DNA from 4 places in the Pseudomonas sp. 910_21 genome. Region 2 is predicted to be linked to each of the others. Evidence: predicted binding sites of a transcription regulator. Region 2 holds the regulator's gene; each other region holds the start of a gene.
What was found. Region 2 encodes FliA, which starts transcription of late flagellar genes. Its sites were predicted from a motif close to CTAAAGTTTNNNNNNNNNNNGCCGNTAA; they were not measured.

Region 1: the regulator FliA is predicted to act here: its motif matches at 1,238-1,265, upstream of FW796_RS24575 (methyl-accepting chemotaxis protein).
Region 3: the regulator FliA is predicted to act here: its motif matches at 948-975, upstream of FW796_RS29310 (methyl-accepting chemotaxis protein).
Region 4: the regulator FliA is predicted to act here: its motif matches at 1,217-1,244, upstream of FW796_RS13895 (methyl-accepting chemotaxis protein).

The regions. Positions count from the first base shown of each region.
Region 1 is NZ_VXCY01000008.1:246,077-248,276, forward strand. It holds gene FW796_RS24575 (methyl-accepting chemotaxis protein) at 1-1,208, opposite strand, end outside; gene FW796_RS24580 (CPBP family intramembrane glutamic endopeptidase) at 1,426-2,200, opposite strand, start outside.
Region 2 is NZ_VXCY01000001.1:45,006-47,205, reverse strand. It holds gene fleN (flagellar synthesis regulator FleN) at 1-749, shown strand, start outside; gene fliA (RNA polymerase sigma factor FliA) at 746-1,486, shown strand; gene FW796_RS00230 (chemotaxis response regulator CheY) at 1,652-2,023, shown strand; gene FW796_RS00225 (protein phosphatase CheZ) at 2,054-2,200, shown strand, end outside.
Region 3 is NZ_VXCY01000011.1:220,073-222,272, forward strand. It holds gene FW796_RS29310 (methyl-accepting chemotaxis protein) at 1-820, opposite strand, end outside; gene FW796_RS29315 (undecaprenyl-diphosphate phosphatase) at 1,115-1,945, shown strand; gene FW796_RS29320 (DUF1294 domain-containing protein) at 1,942-2,200, shown strand, end outside.
Region 4 is NZ_VXCY01000004.1:29,007-31,206, forward strand. It holds partial or broken gene FW796_RS13890 (cache domain-containing protein) at 211-1,143, shown strand; gene FW796_RS13895 (methyl-accepting chemotaxis protein) at 1,273-2,001, shown strand; gene FW796_RS13900 (acetyl-CoA C-acetyltransferase) at 2,086-2,200, opposite strand, start outside.

The DNA.
Region 1 (2,200 bases), on a different contig from region 2:
GACTCGCTGGTGCGTTGCGCCAGCTGGCGCACTTCATCGGCGACCACGGCAAAGCCGCGGCCCATTTCCCCAGCGCGCGCCGCTTCGATGGCGGCGTTCAAGGCCAGCAGGTTGGTCTGGTCGGCGATGCCCTTGATCACATCCACTACGCCGCCGATCTCGTCGCTGTCCTTGGCCAGTTGGGTCACGGTCAGGCCGGTTTCGCCCACCACCACCGACAGGCGCTGGATGGCTTCGCGGGTTTCCCCGGCGATATCCCGGCCGCGACCGGTGAGACGATTGGCCTCCTGGGTAGCGTCAGCGGTGCGTTGTACGTGACTGGCCACTTCCTGGGTGGTGGCGGCCATCTGGTTGACCGCTGTGGCCACCTGCTCGGTCTCGACCCGCTGACGTTCCAGGCCGCTGGAGCTGTTGTGGGCCAGGGTGTCGGACTGTCGGGCCTGTTCGTTGAGGTGCTCCGCAGTGTCCTGCAAGCGGGTCAGGCAAGTCTTCAGGCGGGCTTCCTGGCTCAAGATCGACATTTCCAGGCGCGCCTGGGCGCCACGGCTGTCGGTGTACATCTGGGCGATCAGCGGGTCGGAAGTGGTTTGTTCGGCCAGGCGCAGCAGGCGCTTGAGGCCTCGTTGCTGCCAGCTCAGGCCCAACAGGCCCAGCGGCACCGAGAGGGCTGCGGCCAGGGCAAAGCCCCAGTGGGAGTTGAGCCAGGCGCCGATCATGAAGCTCAGTTGGCTGACCAGAATGAACGGCAGCCAGTCCTGAAGGATCGGCAACCACTTGTCACGCTTGGGAATGGCCGACTTGCCCTGGTTGATGCGCTGATAGAGGGCTTCGGCGCGGCGCACCTGTTCGGCAGTGGGCTTGACCCGTACCGATTCGTAGCCCACCACCTGGTTGCCTTCGAACACTGGTGTCACATAGGCGTTGACCCAGTAGTGGTCGCCGGTCTTGCAGCGGTTCTTGACGATGCCCATCCATGGCAGGCCTTGTTTCAAGGTGCCCCACATGTGCGCGAACACTGCCGCGGGTACATCAGGGTGACGGACCAGGTTGTGCGGCGCGCGAACCAGTTCTTCACGGGAGAACCCACTGATCTCGACAAAAGCATCGTTGCAGTAGGTGATCACGCCTTTGGCGTCGGTGGTGGAAATCAACCGTTGTTGAGCCGGGAAGGTACGTTCGCGCTGAGTGACAGGCTGGTTATTACGCATGGTTTTTCAATCCGCAAGGCTTTGATGGGTTGTCGGCCGCTTCAGCCGATTATTGAAATTATTTTTCAATAATCGGCGCTGGGTCTCATTGGCAGAAGCTGTCGCTTGCAAAATGCGCCACCGAGGTTCCGGTGGCTTTGGCGAGGCGCTAATCATTGACCTTCTTCCTTGATAGTCAATTGTCCTGAAGTACTGGTTTTGACAACTTTTCGCTGGGTTATCCGGCGAGCATCGGATAGGTGAACAAGCCGAAATGCAGCAGATTGAGAGCAAAGTGAGTGGCGATTGCCGCACCCAGGCCACCAAAGCGATAGGCCAGACCGTAGCCGACCCCGGCGATGGCCGCCAGTAGGGTCCATTGCCAGCCAGCACCCAGGTGTACCAGGCCGAATAGCAGGGCCGCACACAGCAGTGCCAGGTTCTCGCCATAGGGAAGGGCCTTGAACCTCCGGCCCAGGCCGCCCTGGATGTAACCACGGAACAGCGCTTCCTCCACCAGGGTCACCAGCAGCAGATTGTTCAATACCCACAACCAGGCCTGATCCGGCCATTTCGGCGCCCAACTGATGATTCCCAGCAGCAATGCGCCACCCAATGCGGCGACTGCGCACACCGCCAGGGCCAGCACCGTGGCGTAGAGCGACAGGCGCAGCGAGCGCCGACCGACGATCCAGGGGCAGACCAGCAGCAGCCAGAAGCCGATCAGCGGTTTGTCCTGATTCAGGTACATGGAGAAGGGCACGGCGTCGTCGGTAAAACGCTGCGGATCAATGGCCCGGCCGTTGTAAAAGCCTGGCAGCCAGTGCATGGCCAGGGCCAGGGCGATCACCACGAACAGGCCGTGGCCCAGGTATTGGCCGATGCGGCTGCGTTGCTGGCGTACGGCGAATCCGGCGCAGAGCAGCAGGAAGATCGAGAGGGCGGCCAGCAGTCCCAGTTGCCCGTAGCTCAGAGCCAGTGCGTAGCCAATAGAAAGGAGTGCCAGATACATC
Region 2 (2,200 bases):
TGTCCCTGGCTCTGGCTGAGCTCGGCCGGCGAGTCTTGCTGCTGGACGCCGATCTGGGACTGGCCAACGTCGATGTCCTGTTGGGTCTGACCCCCAAGCGCACCCTGGCGGATGTCATCGAAGGGCGCTGTGAGCTGCGCGACGTGCTGCTCCAGGGGCCTGGCGGCATTCGCATCGTTCCGGCCGCTTCGGGTACCCAAAGCATGGTGCACCTGAGCCCCGCCCAGCACGCCGGTCTGATCCAGGCCTTCAGCGACATCGGCGACAATCTCGATGTACTGGTGATCGACACCGCTGCAGGTATTGGTGACTCGGTAGTCAGTTTCGTCCGCGCGGCCCAGGAAGTGTTGCTGGTGGTCTGTGACGAACCGACCTCCATCACCGACGCCTACGCGCTGATCAAACTGCTCAACCGCGACTATGGCATGAACCGTTTCCGGGTCTTGGCCAACATGGCCCAGAGCCCTCAGGAAGGGCGCAACCTGTTTGCAAAATTGACCAAGGTCACGGATCGCTTCCTGGACGTGGCCTTACAATACGTCGGCGCAGTTCCCTACGACGAAAGCGTACGCAAGGCCGTGCAAAAGCAGCGTGCGGTCTATGAAGCCTTTCCTCGTTCGAAGTGTGCATTGGCGTTCAAGGCCATCGCGCAAAAAGTCGATACCTGGCCGTTGCCAGCGAACCCACGCGGGCATCTGGAGTTTTTTGTCGAGCGGCTAGTGCATCAAACAGCGGGACCGGTGCTATGACTGCCAGCGGCTACAACCTCTACAAGAAGTCGGCACGTGACAGCCAATACGAACTGATCGAGCGCTACGCGCCCCTGGTCAAGCGTATTGCCTATCACCTGCTGGCGCGGTTGCCGGCCAGTGTTCAGGTGGAAGACCTGATTCAGGCCGGGATGATCGGTTTGCTCGAAGTGTCGACCAAATACGACGCGAGCAAGGGGGCGAGTTTCGAAACCTATGCGGGTATCCGTATCCGTGGGGCGATGCTCGACGAGGTTCGCAAAGGCGATTGGGCACCGCGTTCGGTGCACCGTAATACGCGCATGGTCAGTGATGCCATTCGCGCAATTGAAGCTAAAACCGGTCGTGACGCTAAAGATCACGAAGTTGCGGCCGAACTTCAATTGAGTCTCGACGATTATTACGGGATTTTGAACGACACCTTGGGCAGCCGCCTGTTCAGTTTCGACGACCTGTTGCAGGACGGCGAACATGAAGGGCTGCATGAGGATGGCGCCAGTGCTCATCTCGAGCCGTCACGGGACCTGGAGGATGAACGCTTCCAGGCTGCGTTGGCGGATGCGATTGCCAATTTGCCGGAGCGCGAGCGACTGGTGTTGGCGCTGTACTACGACGAAGAGCTGAACCTCAAGGAAATCGGTGAGGTCCTGGGGGTCAGCGAGTCGCGGGTCAGCCAGTTACACAGCCAGTGCGCAGCCCGCTTGCGGGGGCGTTTGGGGGAGTGGCGAGCGCGCTGACAGGCAGTGTGGGGACACTGCGATCAGGACCGGTGAAGCAAGCGCTGCACCGGTCTTGCGGTATGTGCTCCATGCAGTCGTTGTGTGTTATGCCGAATTGATTGAATGGCGCGTTCAGGTGCTGGATGCGTTTAAGACTGCTTGGAGGTCGAATTGGACAAGAACATGAAAATCCTCATCGTTGATGACTTTTCAACGATGCGGCGGATCATAAAAAACCTGTTGCGTGATCTGGGTTTCACCAACACGGTCGAGGCCGACGATGGCACCACTGCCATTCCGGTACTCAACAGCGGGAGCATCGACTTTCTGGTAACAGACTGGAACATGCCGGGCATGACCGGTATCGACCTGCTGCGCCACGTGCGTGCCGATGAAAAACTCAAGCACCTGCCGGTATTGATGGTTACTGCTGAAGCCAAGCGCGAGCAGATCATCGAAGCTGCCCAGGCCGGCGTAAACGGCTATGTCGTCAAACCATTCACGGCTCAGGCGTTGAAAGAGAAGATCGAAAAAATCTTCGAACGCATCGGTTGAGACGCGTAGCCATTCCGCCACGGGGGAGCTATGGAGCATAACGAATCTTCACTGGGCGACTTTGAGTCGACCCTGAAAAAACATGCGCTGGAACTGGTCGAAAGCCTTGAAAAGGGCAGGTTCGGCGAAGCGGTGCAATTGATCCATGAGCTCAATCAGACCCGTGACCGCGGCCTG
Region 3 (2,200 bases), on a different contig from region 2:
CGGCGCTGGTCTGTAACTGCGTGACCACGCCACGCAATTTGGCGGTGAAACCGTTGAAGTGCCGGGCCAGCTCGGTGACTTCATCCTGGCCGTGGGTATCCAGGCTGCGGGTCAGGTCGCTTTCGCCGCTGGCGATATTGGCCATGGCGTGTACGGTTTCGCGCAGTGGGCTGACGATGCTGCGCACTATCAGTACCACCAGCCCGGCCATCAGCAGGGCAATCACCAGGCCGATGGAAGAGGCCCGCACTACCTGGGCATAGAACTCCTGTTGCAGGTCATCGATGTAGACCCCGGAACCGATGATCCAGCCCCAGGGCTGGAACAGCTGGATATAGGAGGTCTTCTGCACCGGCTGCTCGGCCCCGGGCTTGGGCCAGCGGTAGTCCACCATGCCGGCGCCCTTGCTTTTGGCCAGGGCCACCATTTCGTTGAACACCTCGAAGCCGTCCGGGTCCTTGACTGCCGCCAGGTTTTGTCCGTCGAGCTTGGGGTTGGCCGGGTGCATGATCATCACCGGCGTCAGATCGTTGATCCAGAAGTAGTCGTTCTGGTTGTAGCGCAGCCCGCGAATCACCTGCAGTGCCTGCTTCTGCGCCTGTTCGCGGCTCAGGCTGCCGGCGGCTTCCAGGCCCTGGTAGTAGTTCAATACACCGGCGGCGGTCTGTACCACGTGTTGGGTTTTCTGCGCCTTGGCCTGGTACAGGTCACCATGAATCTGCTTGAGCATCATCACGCCCAGGGTCACCAGGGTCAGCACCGCCACGATCAGGATCAGCCACAAGCGCTGACTGATGGACATCTTGCGTAAGCTATTCATCATCCGGTCACTCCAGATTCTTGTTCTTGTCATAAAAGGCCGTGAGCATCCAAGCACGCCTGCCTTCGAGCGCCAACCCTACGGAAGTCCAATAACATCGCGGCGCATTTTGCGCCTGTCTGTTAGGATTTCGGCGCCTTCGCGCAAAACCTGAACCTTTCTGAAGTTTTCACAGAATTTTCATGGGTTTGTGTTGATCTTATGGGCGCCGAAATCTCGGCTACGCTCGTCGCAGTGAACGCTTTGAATACTTAAAAAAGAGGCATGCCTGGTGCATCGCCTTATGGGGGATTGATGGATCTTTGGACCGCCGCGCAGGCATTGATACTTGGGATTGTCGAAGGCCTGACCGAGTTTTTACCCATCAGCAGCACCGGGCACCAGATCATCGTCGCCGACTTGCTCGACTTCGGGGGCGAGCGGGCGATGGCTTTCAACATCATCATTCAGCTGGGGGCAATTCTCGCGGTTGTCTGGGAATTTCGCCGCAAGATCTTCGATGTGGTGCTGGGCTTGCCCACACAACCCAAGGCCCAGCGCTTCACCGTCAACTTGTTGATCGCCTTCCTGCCGGCGGTGGTGCTGGGGGTGATCTTCGCCGACCTGATCCACGCCTACCTGTTCAACCCCATCACCGTGGCCACGGCCCTGGTGGTCGGCGGCATCATCATGTTGTGGGCCGAGCGCCGGCAGCATCAGGTACACGCCGAAACGGTGGACGAAATCACTTGGAAGGACGCGCTCAAGGTAGGCTGTGCCCAGTGCCTGGCGATGATCCCGGGCACCTCGCGTTCCGGCTCGACCATCATTGGCGGGCTGCTGTTCGGCTTGTCGCGCAAGACCGCCACCGAGTTTTCGTTCTTCCTGGCCATGCCCACCATGGTGGGGGCCGCGGTCTACTCCGGCTACAAGTACCGCCACCTGTTCCAGCCGGATGATTTCCCGGTGTTCGCCATCGGCTTCGTCACCGCCTTCATCTTCGCCATGATCGCGGTCAAGGGCTTGCTGAAATTCATTGCCAGCCACAGTTATGCGGCGTTTGCCTGGTATCGCATCGCCTTCGGCCTGCTGATCCTGGCGACCTGGCAGTTCGGCTGGGTTGACTGGACGGCGGTCAAGCCGTGACGACGGGCCGTAGCGAACCGCGTGCCGGCAGCGGCGCGCGTGTCCACAACCTGAAGCTCAAGTTGCTGGTCTTTGTCCTGCTGTGTGCACTGCCGTTGTTCGGCTCGTTGTCTCTATGGTGGCGAGGGATCTCGATCATCCCCCTGGTCGCCTATGCCGCCGTCAGCCTGCTGACCTTCCTGCTGTACTGGCACGACAAGCGTCGGGCCAGGGCCGAGGGGCAGCGCACGCCGGAGAAGGTCCTGCACGCTCTGG
Region 4 (2,200 bases), on a different contig from region 2:
ATAATCCGCGAGTCGCCTGCACTTCGTGGTCATACAAGAAAATCTGGAGCGCGGATGAATATCAAACAGAAACTCACCTGGGCCTTCGCCGTCATTGCCTGCCTGCCCGTGGTGCTGGTGGCCACGCTGGTGGTGATCAACCTGCGCAGCGATGCCGAAAACACCTTTGTCGACGGCAGCGGTCGCGAGATCCGCCAAGTGGCCAACGCCATGCAACTGTTTTTCGAAGGCATCAGCCAGAACATCGACTACCTGGCGGCCCAACCTTTGCTGACCCAGGCCGGCGGCGACCTCAAGACCTGGATGAGCGCCGATGCCGCGAAGGTCCCGGAAGGCGAGCAGGACAAACGCATTTTCGAGCTGTTCGCCGCCATGGCCGCCAGCCATCCCGCGTATTCCTATGTGTCCTATGGCGTGAGCAACGGCGGTTACGTCTCTTGGCCCGCCGACCTGAAGCTCGCCAACTACGACCCTCGTGTACGCCCCTGGTACAAAACCGCCCTGGCCAACCCAGGCAAGACCCTGCGCACCGACGCCTATTACTGGGCCAGCGACGATGCGGTGCTGGTCAGCACCGTACGCTCCCTGTCCAACCAGTTGGGCCCTCAAGGCGGGGTGGTCGCGGTCGACGTGTCGCTCAAGCAACTCACCGAAATCGTCAAGCAGATCAAGCTGGGCGAGTCCGGCTACCTGATGCTGATGGAAAACAACGGCACGGTGCTGGTGGACCCCAAACAACCGGAACATAACTTCAAGGCCCTGGGCAGCCTCGGCGATGGTTATGCGCAACTGGCCAAGACCGGCAAGGGCCTGGTGCAGGTTGAGCTGGGTGGCGAGCACTACATGGCCAACGTCTGGCCTTCCGAACAACTGGGCTGGACCTTCATCGGCCTGATCAAGCAGAGCGAAGTCATGGGCTCGGCCACCCAACTGACCTGGATCATCGCCGTGATCGCCGGGGTCCTGGCCGTGCTGTTCGCAGTATTCGGAGCCAGCTTCGCCAGCCTCATCGTGCGCCCGATCCGCAGTGTCGCCAGTGGCCTGGAAGGTATCGCCCAAGGCGAAGGCGACCTGACCCGCAACCTGAATATCCGTGGCAGCGATGAAACCGCGCAACTGGCCAACTGGTTCAACCAGTTCCTCGCGGCGATCCGCAGCCTGATCCAGCACATCGGCCAGGCGGCACAGAAGATTCTCGCCACCTCCCATTCCTCGACCCAGGTTTCCAGCGACATGGCCGAAGCCGCCGGACGCCAGCGCGAAGCGGTGGACATGGTGTCCACGGCCTTCCACGAAATGGTTGCCACGGCCAACGAAGTGGCCCGCTCCTGCAGCCAGGCCGCCGAATCGGCGGACAGTGGCCAGCGTCAGGCCCAGGAAGGCCAGCAGCAGATCGACGACGCGGTACACAGCGTCGACCGCCTGAGCCAGGAGATCGAGCAGTCGGCACAATCGATGCAGCAACTGGAACGCGACAGCAACGACATCCAGTCGATTCTCGGCACCATCCGCTCCATCGCCGAGCAGACCAACCTGCTGGCCCTCAACGCCGCCATCGAGGCGGCCCGGGCCGGTGAACAGGGTCGTGGGTTTGCCGTGGTGGCCGACGAAGTCCGCGCCCTGGCCAAGCGCACCGCCGATTCCACCGCCGAGATCGACGGGCTGCTGGGCAACCTGGCCAAGCGCACCAGCGCCGTGACCCAGCAGATGCACGCCAGCCTGGAAGTGTCCCAGCAGTCAGTGAACCGCATCGGCCTGGCGCGCAACAGCTTCGGACAGATCCGCGAGTCGGTGGACGTGATCCGCGACATGAACACCCAGATCGCCACCGCCGCCGAGGAGCAGCATCAAGTGGCGGAAGACATCAACCGGCACATCAGCCAGATCCATGGCGATGCGCAATTGGTGGCGGAACTGGCCAACGCGGCGCGCCTGGACTCCCAGAGCCTGGCCGGGCTGTCCAATGAGCTGGACAGCCTGGTACGACGCTTCAAGACTTGAGGACCCTTTCGCCGGCCAGCCGGGCTCCTACGGGTTTGAGGTATTTCTCTGTAGGAACCGGCTTGCCGGCGAATGCCACGAACCTCAGCGTTCGATGATCGCCGTCACGCCCTGGCCCCCGGCCGCACAGATGGAAATCAGCCCGCGCCCCTGCCCCGCCACACTCAGCAACTTGGCCAGGTTGGCGACAATCCGTCCA